One region of the Paenibacillus sp. SEL3 genome, then DNA from elsewhere that is predicted to be linked to it. Evidence: a T-box and tRNA genes for the amino acid it is inferred to sense, from the RefSeq annotation. Region 1 holds a T-box; the other holds one or more tRNA genes.

Evidence for each region. The T-box of region 1 lies ahead of ileS (isoleucine--tRNA ligase). A T-box ahead of a tRNA ligase gene usually reads a tRNA of that ligase, here a tRNA-Ile.
Region 2: it encodes a tRNA-Ile, which carries the amino acid that the T-box ahead of ileS (isoleucine--tRNA ligase) is inferred to sense. The anticodon was not compared.

Annotation. Positions count from the first base shown of each region.
Region 1 covers NZ_CM137725.1:458,830-466,253, reverse strand. The annotation lists gene ACYCS5_RS02330 (YggT family protein) at 1-47, shown strand, start outside; gene ACYCS5_RS02325 (YlmH family RNA-binding protein) at 56-838, shown strand; gene ACYCS5_RS02320 (DivIVA domain-containing protein) at 1,011-1,520, shown strand; T-box leader at 1,686-1,967, shown strand; gene ileS (isoleucine--tRNA ligase) at 2,047-5,136, shown strand; gene ACYCS5_RS02310 (DUF5665 domain-containing protein) at 5,277-5,669, shown strand; gene ACYCS5_RS02305 (TraR/DksA C4-type zinc finger protein) at 5,692-6,426, opposite strand; gene lspA (signal peptidase II) at 6,662-7,153, shown strand; gene ACYCS5_RS02295 (RluA family pseudouridine synthase) at 7,155-7,424, shown strand, end outside.
Region 2 covers NZ_CM137725.1:3,624,686-3,632,109, forward strand. The annotation lists rRNA gene ACYCS5_RS16665 (23S ribosomal RNA) at 1-2,678, shown strand, start outside; rRNA gene rrf (5S ribosomal RNA) at 2,828-2,944, shown strand; tRNA gene ACYCS5_RS16675 (tRNA-Ile) at 2,981-3,057, shown strand; tRNA gene ACYCS5_RS16680 (tRNA-Ala) at 3,080-3,155, shown strand; tRNA gene ACYCS5_RS16685 (tRNA-Asn) at 3,160-3,235, shown strand; tRNA gene ACYCS5_RS16690 (tRNA-Met) at 3,271-3,344, shown strand; tRNA gene ACYCS5_RS16695 (tRNA-Ser) at 3,348-3,439, shown strand; tRNA gene ACYCS5_RS16700 (tRNA-Glu) at 3,472-3,543, shown strand; tRNA gene ACYCS5_RS16705 (tRNA-Val) at 3,550-3,625, shown strand; tRNA gene ACYCS5_RS16710 (tRNA-Met) at 3,656-3,729, shown strand; tRNA gene ACYCS5_RS16715 (tRNA-Asp) at 3,755-3,831, shown strand; tRNA gene ACYCS5_RS16720 (tRNA-Phe) at 3,898-3,970, shown strand; tRNA gene ACYCS5_RS16725 (tRNA-Thr) at 3,997-4,072, shown strand; tRNA gene ACYCS5_RS16730 (tRNA-Tyr) at 4,077-4,162, shown strand; tRNA gene ACYCS5_RS16735 (tRNA-His) at 4,182-4,254, shown strand; tRNA gene ACYCS5_RS16740 (tRNA-Gln) at 4,272-4,346, shown strand; tRNA gene ACYCS5_RS16745 (tRNA-Lys) at 4,351-4,426, shown strand; tRNA gene ACYCS5_RS16750 (tRNA-Leu) at 4,441-4,528, shown strand; tRNA gene ACYCS5_RS16755 (tRNA-Gly) at 4,535-4,609, shown strand; tRNA gene ACYCS5_RS16760 (tRNA-Cys) at 4,620-4,690, shown strand; tRNA gene ACYCS5_RS16765 (tRNA-Arg) at 4,717-4,790, shown strand; tRNA gene ACYCS5_RS16770 (tRNA-Pro) at 4,817-4,890, shown strand; tRNA gene ACYCS5_RS16775 (tRNA-Gly) at 4,900-4,970, shown strand; gene ACYCS5_RS16780 (PAS domain-containing sensor histidine kinase) at 5,173-6,276, opposite strand; gene ACYCS5_RS16785 (response regulator) at 6,269-6,922, opposite strand; gene ACYCS5_RS16790 (GAF domain-containing protein) at 7,065-7,424, opposite strand, start outside.

The DNA.
Region 1 (7,424 bases):
GTTTTGCGTCGTACGGTTTGATTTCTTTAATTGGTAAGCTCGTCTAGGAGGAGTTATGCGAACTGAGATTTATGAGCATTTTCACCCGGATGAACGGGATTATGTGGATCGTGCTTCCGAATGGATCAGTCATGCGGGGGCTTATCATGAGCAGAAGCTGACTGATTTCTTGGACCCGCGCCAACAGTACATATTGGAGACACTTGCTTCGAAGGAAGACAAGGTCACGATTAGGGTAGATGGCGGATACATGGCTTCGGAACGAAAGCGGGCGCTGATTGCGCCCGATTATTCGTATTTGGACGGTGAGGAGATGGGGATTCAGGTCCTTTCCATCACATCTGACGATCTTAAAATAGGTACCCTTGAGCACGGTGATTATCTAGGTGCCCTACTGGGACTTGGAATCAAACGTGGGAAAATTGGAGATATTCATGTACTGGATGATGGGTGTCATGTATTGGTAGCTTCAGAGATCGGTAATTTTATGACGATGCATTTGCAGCAGGTACACCGTGTTCATGTATGGACAGAACTATTGCCTGTAGCTAGTCTGCGAACGAAGGAAGTTGCATTAGAGACGCTAGACCTGACGGTCGCTTCTTTGCGTCTGGACGGTATTGCTAGCGATGTGTACAAGCTAAGCCGCAGTAAAATATTAACACCGATTCGGGCGGGACGGTGCAGGGTAAATTGGAAGGTGGAGGAGAATCCATCCACTCCACTTAAAGCTGGAGACGTTATTTCCATGCAGGGTTTTGGGCGTTTCAAAGTGCTTGAAACAGGCGGGATGACAAAAAAGGGAAGATTCCGTGTCAAAATTGGTAAGTTTGTATAGCTGTAGGCAGGAATCACGAGCTTTCTGTCGAAAGAATTAAGCTATAGCGAAGAACTGGAACGATTTTGCTCTGTACAGTATTCACAAAACGGGGTATGATGACCGATAGATGATAGTGAGCGTCGTGACGCGGAAAATGTATTTTTTGTCAATCTTATAGGAGGTGGACGGCATGCCATTAACGCCATTGGATATACATAACAAGGAATTTGCCCGCCGGCTTCGCGGTTATGATGAGGATCAGGTTAATGAATTTTTGGATCAGGTGATCAAAGATTACGAGGGCGTTATTCGTGAAAATAAAGAACTGAGCACCGAGTTGTTGAACGTACAGGAGAAGCTCGATCATTTCGCGACCATTGAGGATACGCTGAGTAAGACGATTATCGTAGCGCAGGAAGCCGCAGATGAAGTTCGTAACAACGCCAAGAAAGAATCCCAACTGATCGTGAAGGAAGCGGAAAAAAATGCGGACCGTATTGTGAACGAAGCATTGTCCAAATCCCGCAAGATCGCGTTGGAGGTTGAAGAGCTGAAGAAGCAGGCATCGATTTACCGAGCACGGTTTCGTACACTGGTGGAAGCACAGCTTGACTTGTTAAGCCAAGACGGCTGGGAAGCTCTTGAAAACCGGGAACGCGAAGTACTGGAGCGCGAGCGTGAGATGAAAGAAATTTATTAATTTCATTTCTGACAAGCTTTTATTAGGCGTTGTTAGGGTTGACTTTTCACTTTAAACAGGCTATAACTGTAAATACTATACTGAATTCAATGATTATCCGTCCGTCGGCTGATGGTTGTTATTCAAGGTAACGATGTTGCTGTAATATTCGATGAATTTAACATGTTTAATTCGTTGATGGGAACGAGTACGTCATGATTTGTCCCTCAGAGAGTTGGCCTTCCGGTGCAAGCCAACGTTCAGAACATGACCGAAGATCCTCCCGGAGAAGTGAGCTGAAGCGCTTAAGATGTATGGCGTGTGTAAGCAATCACCGTTTGCCATGCGTTATAATGGCGCCCTGCTGTAGTTGAGTGGGGCTCAGAGAGCCGTGATGAGACTGTATTTTTAGAATGGTCTATTTTTACGGAATCAGGGTGGTAACGCGAGCACAGTCTCGTCCCTTTACAGGGATGGGGCTTTTTTTGTTGCTTTTTTTAGGAAATGCTAGGGAAATCAATGATGAGCAGAGAGGGAGTATGACAGTATGAACAGAGTGGATGTTAAAGAAAAAGCACGGTCCCGTGACCTGCGCATCCTGAGCAAATGGAAGCAGGAGGACACATTCCGTAAATCCATTACAAATCGTGAAGGAAAGCCAAATTTTGTGTTCTATGAGGGCCCACCAACAGCTAACGGTAAACCGCATATCGGTCACGTGCTGGGCCGTGTAATTAAGGATTTTGTGGGCCGATATCAGACAATGAAGGGATACCGCGTCGTACGTAAGGCAGGCTGGGACACGCATGGCTTGCCGGTAGAATTAGGTGTACAGAAGCAACTGGGGATCTCCCATAAACCTGAAATTGAAGAATACGGCGTTGAAAAGTTTATAAAAAAATGTAAGGCGAGCGTGTTTGAATACGAGCAACAATGGCGTGATCTAACCGAAGCGATCGGATACTGGACAGACCTCGATAACCCGTACATTACATTGGATAATAACTATATCGAGAGCGTATGGAACATTTTGGCGACCATTCATGAAAAAGATCTGCTGTATCGTGGTCATCGTGTGAGTCCGTATTGTCCGGATTGTCAGACAACGCTAAGTTCTCATGAAGTAGCGCAGGGCTACAAAGATGTAAAGGATCTGAGTGCCACGGCCAAGTTCAAGTTGCATAGTAGTGGTGAATATGTACTGGCTTGGACGACAACACCTTGGACCTTGCCGAGTCACGTGGCGCTCGCCGTCAACCCTGAACTGGAATATGCACGTGTGAAGCAGGAAGACGGTGTATACATCGTTGCTAAAAATCTGGTTGAAGACGTCATTAAAGGCGAGCATGAAGTGATTGGCACGCTATCTGGTTCAGAACTGGTTGGCCAAACCTATACCCCGCCATTTACGTATTTTCAGGTTGAGAAGGGTAATCAGATTCTGGGTGCGAAGTTCGTAACAGATTCCAGCGGTACAGGTATCGTTCATATGGCTCCAGCGCATGGTGAAGATGATTACCGGGTATGTCGTGAAAATGGTGTTGAGTTCATCAACGTGGTGGATCTTCAAGGTAACTATGTAGAGGAAATCACTGATTTTGCAGGTCGTTTTGTGAAAGACTGTGATGTAGATATTGTAAAAATGCTGTCCGAAAAAGGCCTGCTGTACAGCAAGGAAAAATACGAGCATAGCTATCCGTTCTGCTGGCGTTGCGATACTCCATTATTGTACTATGCTATGGACAGTTGGTTTATCAAAACAACTGCGATCAAGGATCAACTGATTGCCAACAACAGCGAAGTCGAATGGTATCCGGGTCATGTACGTGAAGGACGTTTTGGCAAGTTTTTGGAGGAACTGGTGGATTGGAACATCAGTCGTGATCGCTACTGGGGTACACCGCTAAACATCTGGGTTTGTGAGGAAACTGGAGAACAGTTTGCTCCGCATAGTATTGCTGAATTGAGGGAACGTGCGATTGGCGACGTACCAGCGGACATCGAGCTGCACAAACCATATGTAGATGATATTAAGGTTCGTAGCCAATGCGGTAAATACGAAATGACTCGTACACCGGAAGTGATCGACGTATGGTTTGATAGCGGCTCCATGCCGTTTGCACAGCATCATTATCCTTTTGAAAATAATGAAACGTTCGAGCAACAATTTCCGGCAGATATGATCTGTGAAGGGATTGACCAGACTCGTGGCTGGTTCTATAGCTTGCTTGCGGTTTCGACTATGCTGACTGGCAAAGCTCCTTATAAAGCTGTCATGGCGACAGGCCATGTACTGGATGAGCAAGGGCAGAAAATGTCCAAATCAAAGGGTAATGTTATTGATCCGTGGGAAGTGATTGACGAGTATGGTACAGATGCTTTCCGCTGGGCATTGTTGTCCGATAGTGCACCATGGAATAGCAAACGTTTTTCCAAAGGAATCGTAGGTGAGGCTAAATCGAAGCTGGTAGATACGCTTGTGAATACACATGCTTTTCTGACCTTATATGCGGATATCGACGGATTTGATCCGGCACAGCACCCGTTCAAACCATCGGCTCATAAGTTGGATCGCTGGATTTTGTCCCGTCTGAACAGCCTGATTTTGGTAGTGGACAAAGCGCTGGCTGTAAATGACTTCCTGAACTCATCCAAAGCAATTGAGTCGTTTGTGGATGAGCTGAGCAACTGGTATATCCGTCGTTCACGCGACCGATTCTGGGGCAATGGTCTTACAGAAGATAAGCTGGATGCATACCGTACACTGACTGAAGTGCTGTTAACGACTGCCAAACTGCTTGCGCCGTTTACACCACTGCTTGCCGAGGATATTTACCTCAACCTGAGTAACGGGGAAAGTGTTCATCTGGATGATTATCCGACTGCCAATGAATCCTTGATCGATCTGGAATTGGAACGAGATATGGAAACGGCACGTCGTGTCGTTGAATTGGCGCGTAACGTCCGCAACGAAACGGGTTTGAAAACGCGTCAACCGTTGTCCGAGTTGATTCTATCCATGGATCAAGATTTTGAACTGAGTGGCTATGAGGAGATCATCAAAGATGAGATTAACGTGAAGCATATTCATGTTGAGACGGACGATAGCGGCTTTGTAGATTTTACACTGAAACTGAATTTGAAAGTAGCAGGCAAGAAATACGGCAAAAATGTCGTTTTCCTACAAAACTTTTTTAAAGGAATGTCTGCTGAGGATACCCGCACTGTTGTAGAACAGGGAATGTTAAATGTCGCTTCTCCAGAAGGTGAAGAGCTGCAAGTTACAGCTGAAGAATTGCTGGTAGAGAAAAAAGCGAAAGAAGGCTTCGCTTCTGCTTCCGGTTATGGCTTAACGGTAGCGTTGAACACGGACATTACACCGGAGTTGGAGCAAGAGGGCTGGGTACGTGAAGTGGTTCGTGCGGTACAGGATTACCGTAAAAAACTGGATCTGCCGATTGAAAAGTATGTGGCATTGACGTTGGATGTAGATAACGAGCTGCGCCAGGCCATCGCAAGCTTCGACACTGTATTGCGTGAGAACGTATTGGTTACGACTGTGACATTTGGTCAAGCCGAACCGGCAGAACATGTGGAAGTGAACGGTAAAACCATCGGCGTTCATATTGGGGAATAATTACAAGCCCCTTGTCCCATAATACAATAACAGGCAGCATATAAAAACGAGCCTAAGCATCGGAAACGGGTTTTCTCCGTTACGTGCTTCGGCTCGTTTGCTGCGTTCAGGGCAGCCATGGGAAAAGGGGGATTGTGCATATGACGGCACGATCAAGGCGTAGACAGGGAAGGAGTCTCCGAGGAGGGAACGGAGAAGGGGCTGCCATAGCCGCAGATAAAAGCAAAACAGATAATCAGGCAGAGCAATTAAGTCGTGTTGAAAAGCTGATACGTGCTGTGTCAGAGCAGATGGAACGGACACGTATTGCAGATTACGCTTTGCTGCTAAATAAACCTTGGCGATTACTCTGGCTAAATCTAATATCCGGTGTTTCCCGGGGAATCGGCATCGCGCTAGGTTTTACTTTTTTTGCCGCTACCATTATTTATGTGCTGCAAGTGCTCGGTGCGCTAAATTTACCGATTATCGGTGATTATATCGCTGATATTGTACGGATCGTACAACGACAGCTGGAGCTTACTACCTATTAGGCAACGATCTCCACTTTGAAGTTCACGATTCGTCTTCGTGCGTATCCGGCTCCAGTAGACCTTCGCCCTCGCCATCTTCGATATAACGCTGATAAATGGAACTGCGAATAACGGATACATTTTGTCCATAAATGTCAGTAGCAACAAAGCTTTCGTATGGTTCTACGAAGCCCATATTATCGTCGCCTGCTTCAATTTCCATATCATCATAACTGTGGATTTCTCCACTTTCGGCCATGGCTGGGGTGTTAGAGGTACCCCAATTTTCGACGATCTGCCAGGCATCTTCACCGTCGAAGCCGTTTTGATCATCATGCTCATCCAGACTCGTTCTGCCGAACGAGGGAGCGAGAAATTCTTCCTCCACTGGGCGGCGGTTAGACACTTCTGTTTCGGGACTGTACTCTTTGCAGTAAATGGTATAGGGAACAGCCAGTAGCCGTTCATAGGGAATAGGTTTACCGCTGGCGGCGCAAATGCCATAGGTCCCCTTGTCCATTGCCATCAAGGCTGATTTGATACGTTCCAATTGAAACTCATCATGCTCCAATAAGGAAATATCTTTGGCTCGCTCGTAGGTTTCGGTAGCCAGATCGCCTGGATGATTATCAATGGGAGAAAGCTCACCGGTTTGATCGCGCTGTGAATCACCGAGTCCGTAATGGTCGTTGTTTTGCAAGCGATGCTCAATTTCCTTTTTGCGTTCCAGCAGTTCGTTACGCAGACCCTGCAATTGTTGCTCCGTCAATGGGGACATGGAATCCTCTCCTTGTTCTAGGTTTCATGCGCATGCGTTGTGTCGAGTATGCTCCTTGTAGTTTGCACCGGGAAGACCTCTTTTACATAGGAAATTCTAATCAAATGCGAAGGAGTTCATTTTATGGATGGTCTGTGCTTGATAGCTTGCGGGTTTCGTGGACGATCTGAGAACGCTTATGCTACAATAAATGGGTTCAACAACGGATATAAGCGGATCGGAGTGACGAAGGACTGTGATTTATTTTGGTATTGCGCTAATAATTTTTTTGATTGATCAGGGAGTCAAATATTTGGTGGCTACACGAATGGAATTGTACGAACAAATACCAGTCATCGGCAATTTCTTTTTAATCACCTCCCATCGTAATCGTGGAGCCGCTTTTGGGATTTTGGAAGGTCAACGTTGGCTTTTTATCGTGATTACAATTGTAGTGGTGATCGGTATCGTCTGGTATCTGCGAAAAACAGTTAAGGCTGGACAAAAGCTACTTCCTGTTGCGCTAAGTTTAGTGCTGGGGGGAGCAGTTGGTAACTTTCTGGATCGGGCTATTTCAGGGGAAGTGGTTGATTTTGCGCAATTTAATTTTGGAAGCTATACGTTCCCCATTTTTAATGTGGCAGATTCGGCAATTGTCATCGGTGTAGCACTGATTATTTTGGACACACTGCTGGAATCGCGTCGGGAAAAGGGAAATGGCAATGATAGCATTGAAGGGAAGTCATAGCATGAGCGAAGTGAATGAAAACGGCGAAGCCGCAGGTCTGTCTTATGAGGACGAACTGGAGGGTGAATCTCTGGAATGGACGGCCGATTCCAGCGATGCCAAAACGCGTATAGACAAATATATCGCCGAAGAAATGAAGGAAGTGTCTCGTTCTCAGATACAGCTGTGGATCGGAAATGGTCGCGTGCTGGTGAACGGTACGACGATTAAGGCGAACTACAAGCTGGCTGAAGGAGACCGGATTGTATTATCAGTACCGGAAGCAGAAAGT
Region 2 (7,424 bases), 3.2 Mb from region 1:
GCGAGCGAACGCGGATTAGCCCAAACCAAGGAGCTTGCTCCTTGGGGTTGTGGGACGTCTCACGTGGAGTTACAAAGGAACCGGTTAGATGAAGAGGTCTGGAAAGGCCCGCCAGAGAAGGTAAAAGCCCTGTAGTTCAAAACTTGTTCTCTCCGAGACGGATCCCGAGTAGTGCGGGGCACGTGAAACCCCGTATGAATCCGGCAGGACCATCTGCCAAGGCTAAATACTCCCTGGCGACCGATAGTGAAGCAGTACCGTGAGGGAAAGGTGAAAAGCACCCCGGAAGGGGAGTGAAATAGATCCTGAAACCGTGTGCTTACAAGAAGTCAGAGCCCGATCTAGGGGTGATGGCGTGCCTTTTGTAGAATGAACCGGCGAGTTACGTTCCCGTGCAAGGTTAAGGTGAAGAGCTGAAGCCGCAGCGAAAGCGAGTCTGAATAGGGCGATCTTTAGTACGTGGACGTAGACCCGAAACCGGGTGATCTACCCCTGTCCAGGGTGAAGGTGCGGTAACACGCACTGGAGGCCCGAACCCACGCATGTTGAAAAATGCGGGGATGAGGTGGGGGTAGCGGAGAAATTCCAATCGAACCCGGAGATAGCTGGTTCTCCCCGAAATAGCTTTAGGGCTAGCCTCGGAAAGAAGAATCGTGGAGGTAGAGCACTGATTGGGTGCGGGGCCCGCAAGGGTTACCAAGCTCAGTCAAACTCCGAATGCCATAGATTTAGTTCCGGGAGTCAGACAGTGAGTGCTAAGATCCATTGTCGAAAGGGAAACAGCCCAGACCATCAGCTAAGGTCCCCAAGTGTGTGTTAAGTGGGAAAGGATGTGGAGTTGCACAGACAACCAGGATGTTGGCTTAGAAGCAGCCACCATTGAAAGAGTGCGTAATAGCTCACTGGTCGAGTGACTCTGCGCCGAAAATGTAACGGGGCTAAACACACCACCGAAGCTATGGCTTGATGCTTGCATCAGGGGTAGGGGAGCGTTGAATGCGGGTTGAAGGTGTACCGTAAGGAGCGCTGGACTGCATTCAAGTGAGAATGCCGGTATGAGTAACGAAAAGATCTGTGAGAATCAGATCCGCCGAAAGCCTAAGGGTTCCTGAGGAAGGTTCGTCCGCTCAGGGTAAGTCGGGACCTAAGGCGAGGCCGATAGGCGTAGTCGAAGGACAACAGGTCGAAATTCCTGTACCACCGTAATCCGCTATGAGCGATGGGGTGACGCAGTAGGGTAGTGACGCGGACGGATGGATGTCCGTCTAAGCAGTGAGGCTGATGTGTAGGCAAATCCGCACATCGTAAGGCTGGGCTGTGATGGGGAGCGAAAATTATAGTAGCGAAGGTCATGATCTCAGACTGCCAAGAAAAGCCTCTAGCCAGGAGAAGGTGCCCGTACCGCAAACCGACACAGGTAGGCGAGAAGAGAATTCTAAGGCGCGCGGAAGAACTCTCGTTAAGGAACTCGGCAAAATGACCCCGTAACTTCGGGAGAAGGGGTGCCTCGGTAGGGTGAATAGCCCGAGGGGGCCGCAGTGAAAAGGCCCAAGCGACTGTTTAGCAAAAACACAGGTCTGTGCGAAGCCGCAAGGCGAAGTATACGGGCTGACGCCTGCCCGGTGCTGGAAGGTTAAGGGGAGTGGTAAGCCCTTCGGGGCGAAGCTATGAACCGAAGCCCCAGTAAACGGCGGCCGTAACTATAACGGTCCTAAGGTAGCGAAATTCCTTGTCAGGTAAATTCTGACCCGCACGAATGGCGTAACGACTTGGGCGCTGTCTCAACGAGAGATCCGGTGAAATTTTAATACCTGTGAAGATGCAGGTTACCCGCGACAAGACGGAAAGACCCCATGGAGCTTTACTGCAGCTTGATATTGAATTTGGGTACGATCTGTACAGGATAGGTGGGAGCCGTCGAACTTTGAGCGCCAGCTTGAAGGGAGGCATCCTTGGGATACCACCCTGATCGTATCTAGGTTCTAACTTGGTACCGTAATCCGGTGCGAGGACAGTGTCAGGTGGGCAGTTTGACTGGGGCGGTCGCCTCCTAAAGAGTAACGGAGGCGCCCCAAGGTTCCCTCAGAATGGTTGGAAATCATTCGAAGAGTGCAAAGGCAGAAGGGAGCTTGACTGCGAGACCTACAAGTCGAGCAGGGACGAAAGTCGGGCTTAGTGATCCGGTGGTACCGCATGGAAGGGCCATCGCTCAACGGATAAAAGCTACCCTGGGGATAACAGGCTTATCTCCCCCAAGAGTCCACATCGACGGGGAGGTTTGGCACCTCGATGTCGGCTCATCGCATCCTGGGGCTGAAGTAGGTCCCAAGGGTTGGGCTGTTCGCCCATTAAAGCGGTACGCGAGCTGGGTTCAGAACGTCGTGAGACAGTTCGGTCCCTATCTGTCGTGGGCGTAGGAAATTTGAGAGGAGCTGTCCTTAGTACGAGAGGACCGGGATGGACGTACCGCTGGTGTACCAGTTGTTCCGCCAGGAGCACCGCTGGGTAGCTATGTACGGAAGGGATAAGCGCTGAAAGCATCTAAGCGTGAAGCCCCCCTCAAGATGAGATTTCCCAATTAGTAAGACCCCTTGAAGACGACGAGGTAGATAGGTTGGGGGTGGAAGTGCAGTAATGCATGGAGCTGACCAATACTAATCGGTCGAGGGCTTATCCTAAGATAAAGCGCAATAAGTTTCGGATCCAGTTTTCAGGGTGTAACCTTGAAGGTATGTAGAAATACATACAACAAGCGCATGGCTATTCATTCACAGGATAAGTGGTGAACTGAATAACCGTACGGAAGAATTTGCGTAGCAAATTCATGTTTGGTGGCGATAGCGGAGGGGTTCCACACGTACCCATCCCGAACACGACCGTTAAGCCCTCCAGCGCCGATGGTACTTGGACCGCAGGGTCCTGGGAGAGTAGGACGTCGCCAAGCGATATCCTTTAGAGGATGATAAATTTTTACATGTTAGGGCCTTTAGCTCAGCTGGTTAGAGCGCACCCCTGATAAGGGTGAGGTCGGTGGTTCGAGTCCACTAAGGCCCACCACTTCTAGAATAACAAAAAGATTGGGGCCATAGCTCAGCTGGGAGAGCGCCTGCCTTGCACGCAGGAGGTCAGCGGTTCGATCCCGCTTGGCTCCACCAATATTCCCTGATAGCTCAGTTGGTAGAGCACTCGACTGTTAATCGAGTTGTCACAGGTTCGAGTCCTGTTCGGGGAGCCATATTTTGAATATTTCTGACTTTTATATATTAAGGTGGCGGCGTAGCTCAGCTGGCTAGAGCGTACGGTTCATACCCGTGAGGTCGGGGGTTCGATCCCCTCTGCCGCTACTCGGAGAGATACCCAAGTGGCTATAAGGGGACCCTCTGCTAAGGGGTTAGACTGCGAAAGTGGTGCGAGGGTTCGAATCCCTCTCTCTCCGCCATAAATTTATTGAGACCAGAACTTATTTTGCAAGGCCCGTTGGTCAAGGGGTTAAGACACCTCCCTTTCACGGAGGTAACAGGGGTTCGAATCCCCTACGGGTCATAATATGGAGGCTTAGCTCAGCTGGGAGAGCATCTGCCTTACAAGCAGAGGGTCGGGGGTTCGATCCCCTCAGCCTCCACCATAAGAAAATTTGAGAAATGCTTATTAATGTCGCGGGGTGGAGCAGTTCGGTAGCTCGTCGGGCTCATAACCCGAAGGTCGTAGGTTCAAATCCTGCCCCCGCAATTAATTTCCTATTGGAAATGCCTCTGGAACTGTGGTGTAGAGGCCTAACATGCCTGCCTGTCACGCAGGAGATCGCGGGTTCGAATCCCGTCAGTTCCGCCATTTTAGCTTCATATATAATTGGCATATATAGTGCGGATTATATGATGTAGTAATAAAATTTAATGTGGCTCGGTAGCTCAGTCGGTAGAGCAGAGGACTGAAAATCCTCGTGTCGGCGGTTCGATTCCGTCCCGAGCCACCTTTCAAGTGGGAAATGAGTAATGTGCCGGTGTAGCTCAACTGGTAGAGCAACTGACTTGTAATCAGTAGGTTGGGGGTTCAAGTCCTCTCGCCGGCACCATTTTGGAGGATTAGCGAAGTGGCCAAACGCATCAGACTGTAAATCTGCTCCCTTACGGGTTCGGTGGTTCGAATCCATCATCCTCCACCAGTCTTTTCATAATCATATGGCGGTCGTGGCGAAGTGGTTAACGCACCGGACTGTGACTCCGGCATTCGTGGGTTCAAGCCCCATCGGCCGCCCTTTATTCTTAATTTGTTGGGGATTAGCCAAGCGGTAAGGCAACGGACTTTGACTCCGTCATGCATAGGTTCAAATCCTATATCCCCAGCCATTAAGAGCCATTAGCTCAGTTGGTAGAGCACCTGACTTTTAATCAGGGTGTCGAAGGTTCGAGTCCTTCATGGCTCACCATTTATAATTATTTTGCGGTCGTGGCGGAATTGGCAGACGCGCACGGTTCAGGTCCGTGTGGGCTAACCCCCCGTGGAGGTTCGAGTCCTCTCGACCGCACCATATTTTGCGGACGTGGCTCAGCGGTAGAGCATCGCCTTGCCAAGGCGAGGGTCGCGGGTTCGATTCCCGTCGTCCGCTCCATTATCCATACGGCGCCATAGCCAAGTGGTAAGGCAAAGCTCTGCAAAAGCTTCATCCCCAGTTCAAATCTGGGTGGCGCCTTGACTACTCATTATGGAATTTAATATGCGCCCTTAGCTCAGCTGGATAGAGCGTTTGACTACGAATCAAAAGGCCGGGAGTTCGAATCTCTCAGGGCGCGTCATTTCTTAAAAAAATGTATAATGTCGGGATGTAGCTCAGCTTGGTAGAGCACCTGGTTTGGGACCAGGGGGTCGCATGTTCAAATCGTGTCATCCCGATACTGTTTTGCGGGTGTAGTTCAATGGTAGAACTCCAGCCTTCCAAGCTGGTAGCGTGGGTTCGATTCCCATCACCCGCTTTTTGCTATAGCGGATTCTTGTTGCCTCAGTGGTGACACCTTATAAATAAAGAGAGCCTGTCTGGGGACAGAGCTCTCTCTTTTTTTGTATTTATCCTCATGTAATCCACAATGTGTTGATTATCCATAATCTTCGGTATCGGTGTATATCGTTCTGATCATGCAACTGGTATACACCGATAACCGATCTAGTGGACAGTTTTTACACGGGAATGGTCAGCTGGATGGAGGTTCCCTCCTCTGGAGCAGAGGTTATGCTCATAAATCCCCCTACCCCTCTAGCTCGTTCTTCCATACTGAACAATCCAACTCCCTCTCCTTGGGACTTTCCAGAGAATCCAATGCCTTTATCCCGAATGGTCACTTGTATCATTTCATTTTGATCCTCAACGTCGACATATGCCTCTGCTACATCTGCGTATTTGGCTACATTCGTTAATGCCTCTTGTACAATCCGATAAATTGCAATTTCCTTGCGAATATCAACCCGTTTACGTAGATTGCATTGAAAATGCACCTCAATCCCGTAATGAGAACAGAAGTTTTCAATATAGGTTCTTATGGCTGGGACGACACCCAGATCATCCAGAACTGAGGGACGAAGTTCCCACGCTAGACCACGAACATCTTTGATGATGTCGGTCACCTGCGAACGGAGATTCTCCAGAGTAGCACTAGGTTGTTCGGCAAGTTGGCTATCCAATTGGATAATAAGTGAAAATAAGCTTTGCCCTATCCCATCATGCAGCTCTCTTGAAAAGCGTTTACGTTCTTCTTCCTGTATTTGCATGACTTGTGTCATCATAGACTGAAGTTCAGCTTCTACTCTCTTCAGTTTAGTGACCTCATTGCGGATCGCTAAGTACTGATAGGGTTTACCTTCCTCGTCCATAAACGGAACGATCGTAGTATTCACCCAGTAGTAGCTGTTATCTTTAGCACGATTACGTATTTCTCCTTGCCATACCTCACCTGAACGGATCGTAGTCCACAGGTTTTTCATGAAGGCGGGGGTATGATAGCCTGAATTAATGAGACGATGATCCTGACCGATCAGCTCTTCACGACTGTATTGCGAAATCTCACAGAACTTGTCGTTTACGTACTGAATAATACCTCGATGATCGGTCAAAGCAACGATGGAAGACGTATCTAGGGCAAATTTCAGATTGGATAATTGGTGGAGTGAGTTACGCAGCGCATGAAGAAAAGGGGATTCTGGTATATAAATTTCCAGATCATTCAGCAGTTTATCGGTTGATTCACCAAAGGCATGCTGCAGTAAAGGGTTAGAAGGTTCATTCATAATGGAGCAGCCCCTTTTTTAGTGCGAATTTGACTAGCTCAGGTCGTGTTTTCAAGTTAAGCTTCTCCATAAGATTGCTTTTATGGGACTCTACGGTTTTGACACTAATCACCAGGTGCTCGGCAATTTCCTTGTTGGCATATCCTTTGGCTACCCAGGATAGAATCTCTTTTTCCCGCTCAGACAAGGATTCATAGGGTCCGGCTATGCCTTCCTGTTTGATTTTGTCCAGATATTCACTCATCAGTCGTTTGGTTGCATTCGGGTACAAATAGGCACTACCTTCGGCCACAGACTGGATGGCAGCGAGTAACTCCTCGTGAGGTGCGCTTTTTAAAATATATCCGGATGCTCCAGCTTGAATGGCTCGGAACAGATATTCTTCATCGTCATGCATCGTTAAAATAAGGACTTCTGTATCGGGCAGCTGTTTTTTTAATTCAGTGGTTGCTGTGAGACCATCTTTTCCAGGTGGCATGCTAAAATCCATGAGCACAACATGAGGTTGTAGCTCCACTGCCTTGCGGATTGCCTCATCCCCGTCTGCTGCATCTCCTACTACCTTAATACCGTTTTTGCCGTCCAATAGGGCCATGAGGCCAGAACGTACGACAACGTGATCATCCACTACTAGTATACGAATCAATTTGTCATCCCCTCGAACGGTAAAAAACCGTACGTTTTGTCATAATCATAGCAAATTTTAGGGATTTCAATCAACAAAGATAGTTAGGGACAGCTATATCAAGTATCTGATGAGGATCATTATCTATAGAAACATTGTTGAGCTATGGAGTGAGAGGGTAAGCACATAGTTGGCTAAGGCGTTGAGCTACTTGAGTAGCCTCGGCTATATCAGACTCTGTGAACATCCTCACATCACGATTACCAAGAAGCAGCACACCGTTGGGCAGATCTCCTGTGCTGGAAAAGGGAATGGCAACAGCAGAGTGAAGCTGCTCGGCCAGCATTAGTGCACATTCCTGACGCAGACGTATACTACCTGATAGCAAAGCACTTACAGTTACGGTACGCCCCAAGCGAACAGCCATACCGGCAATACCATGGCCAATCTTAAAAGAAATAAGGCGATAGCGATTGCTTCGGCTACCAGAGGCGTAATACCAATGCAACTTACCACCTGACTT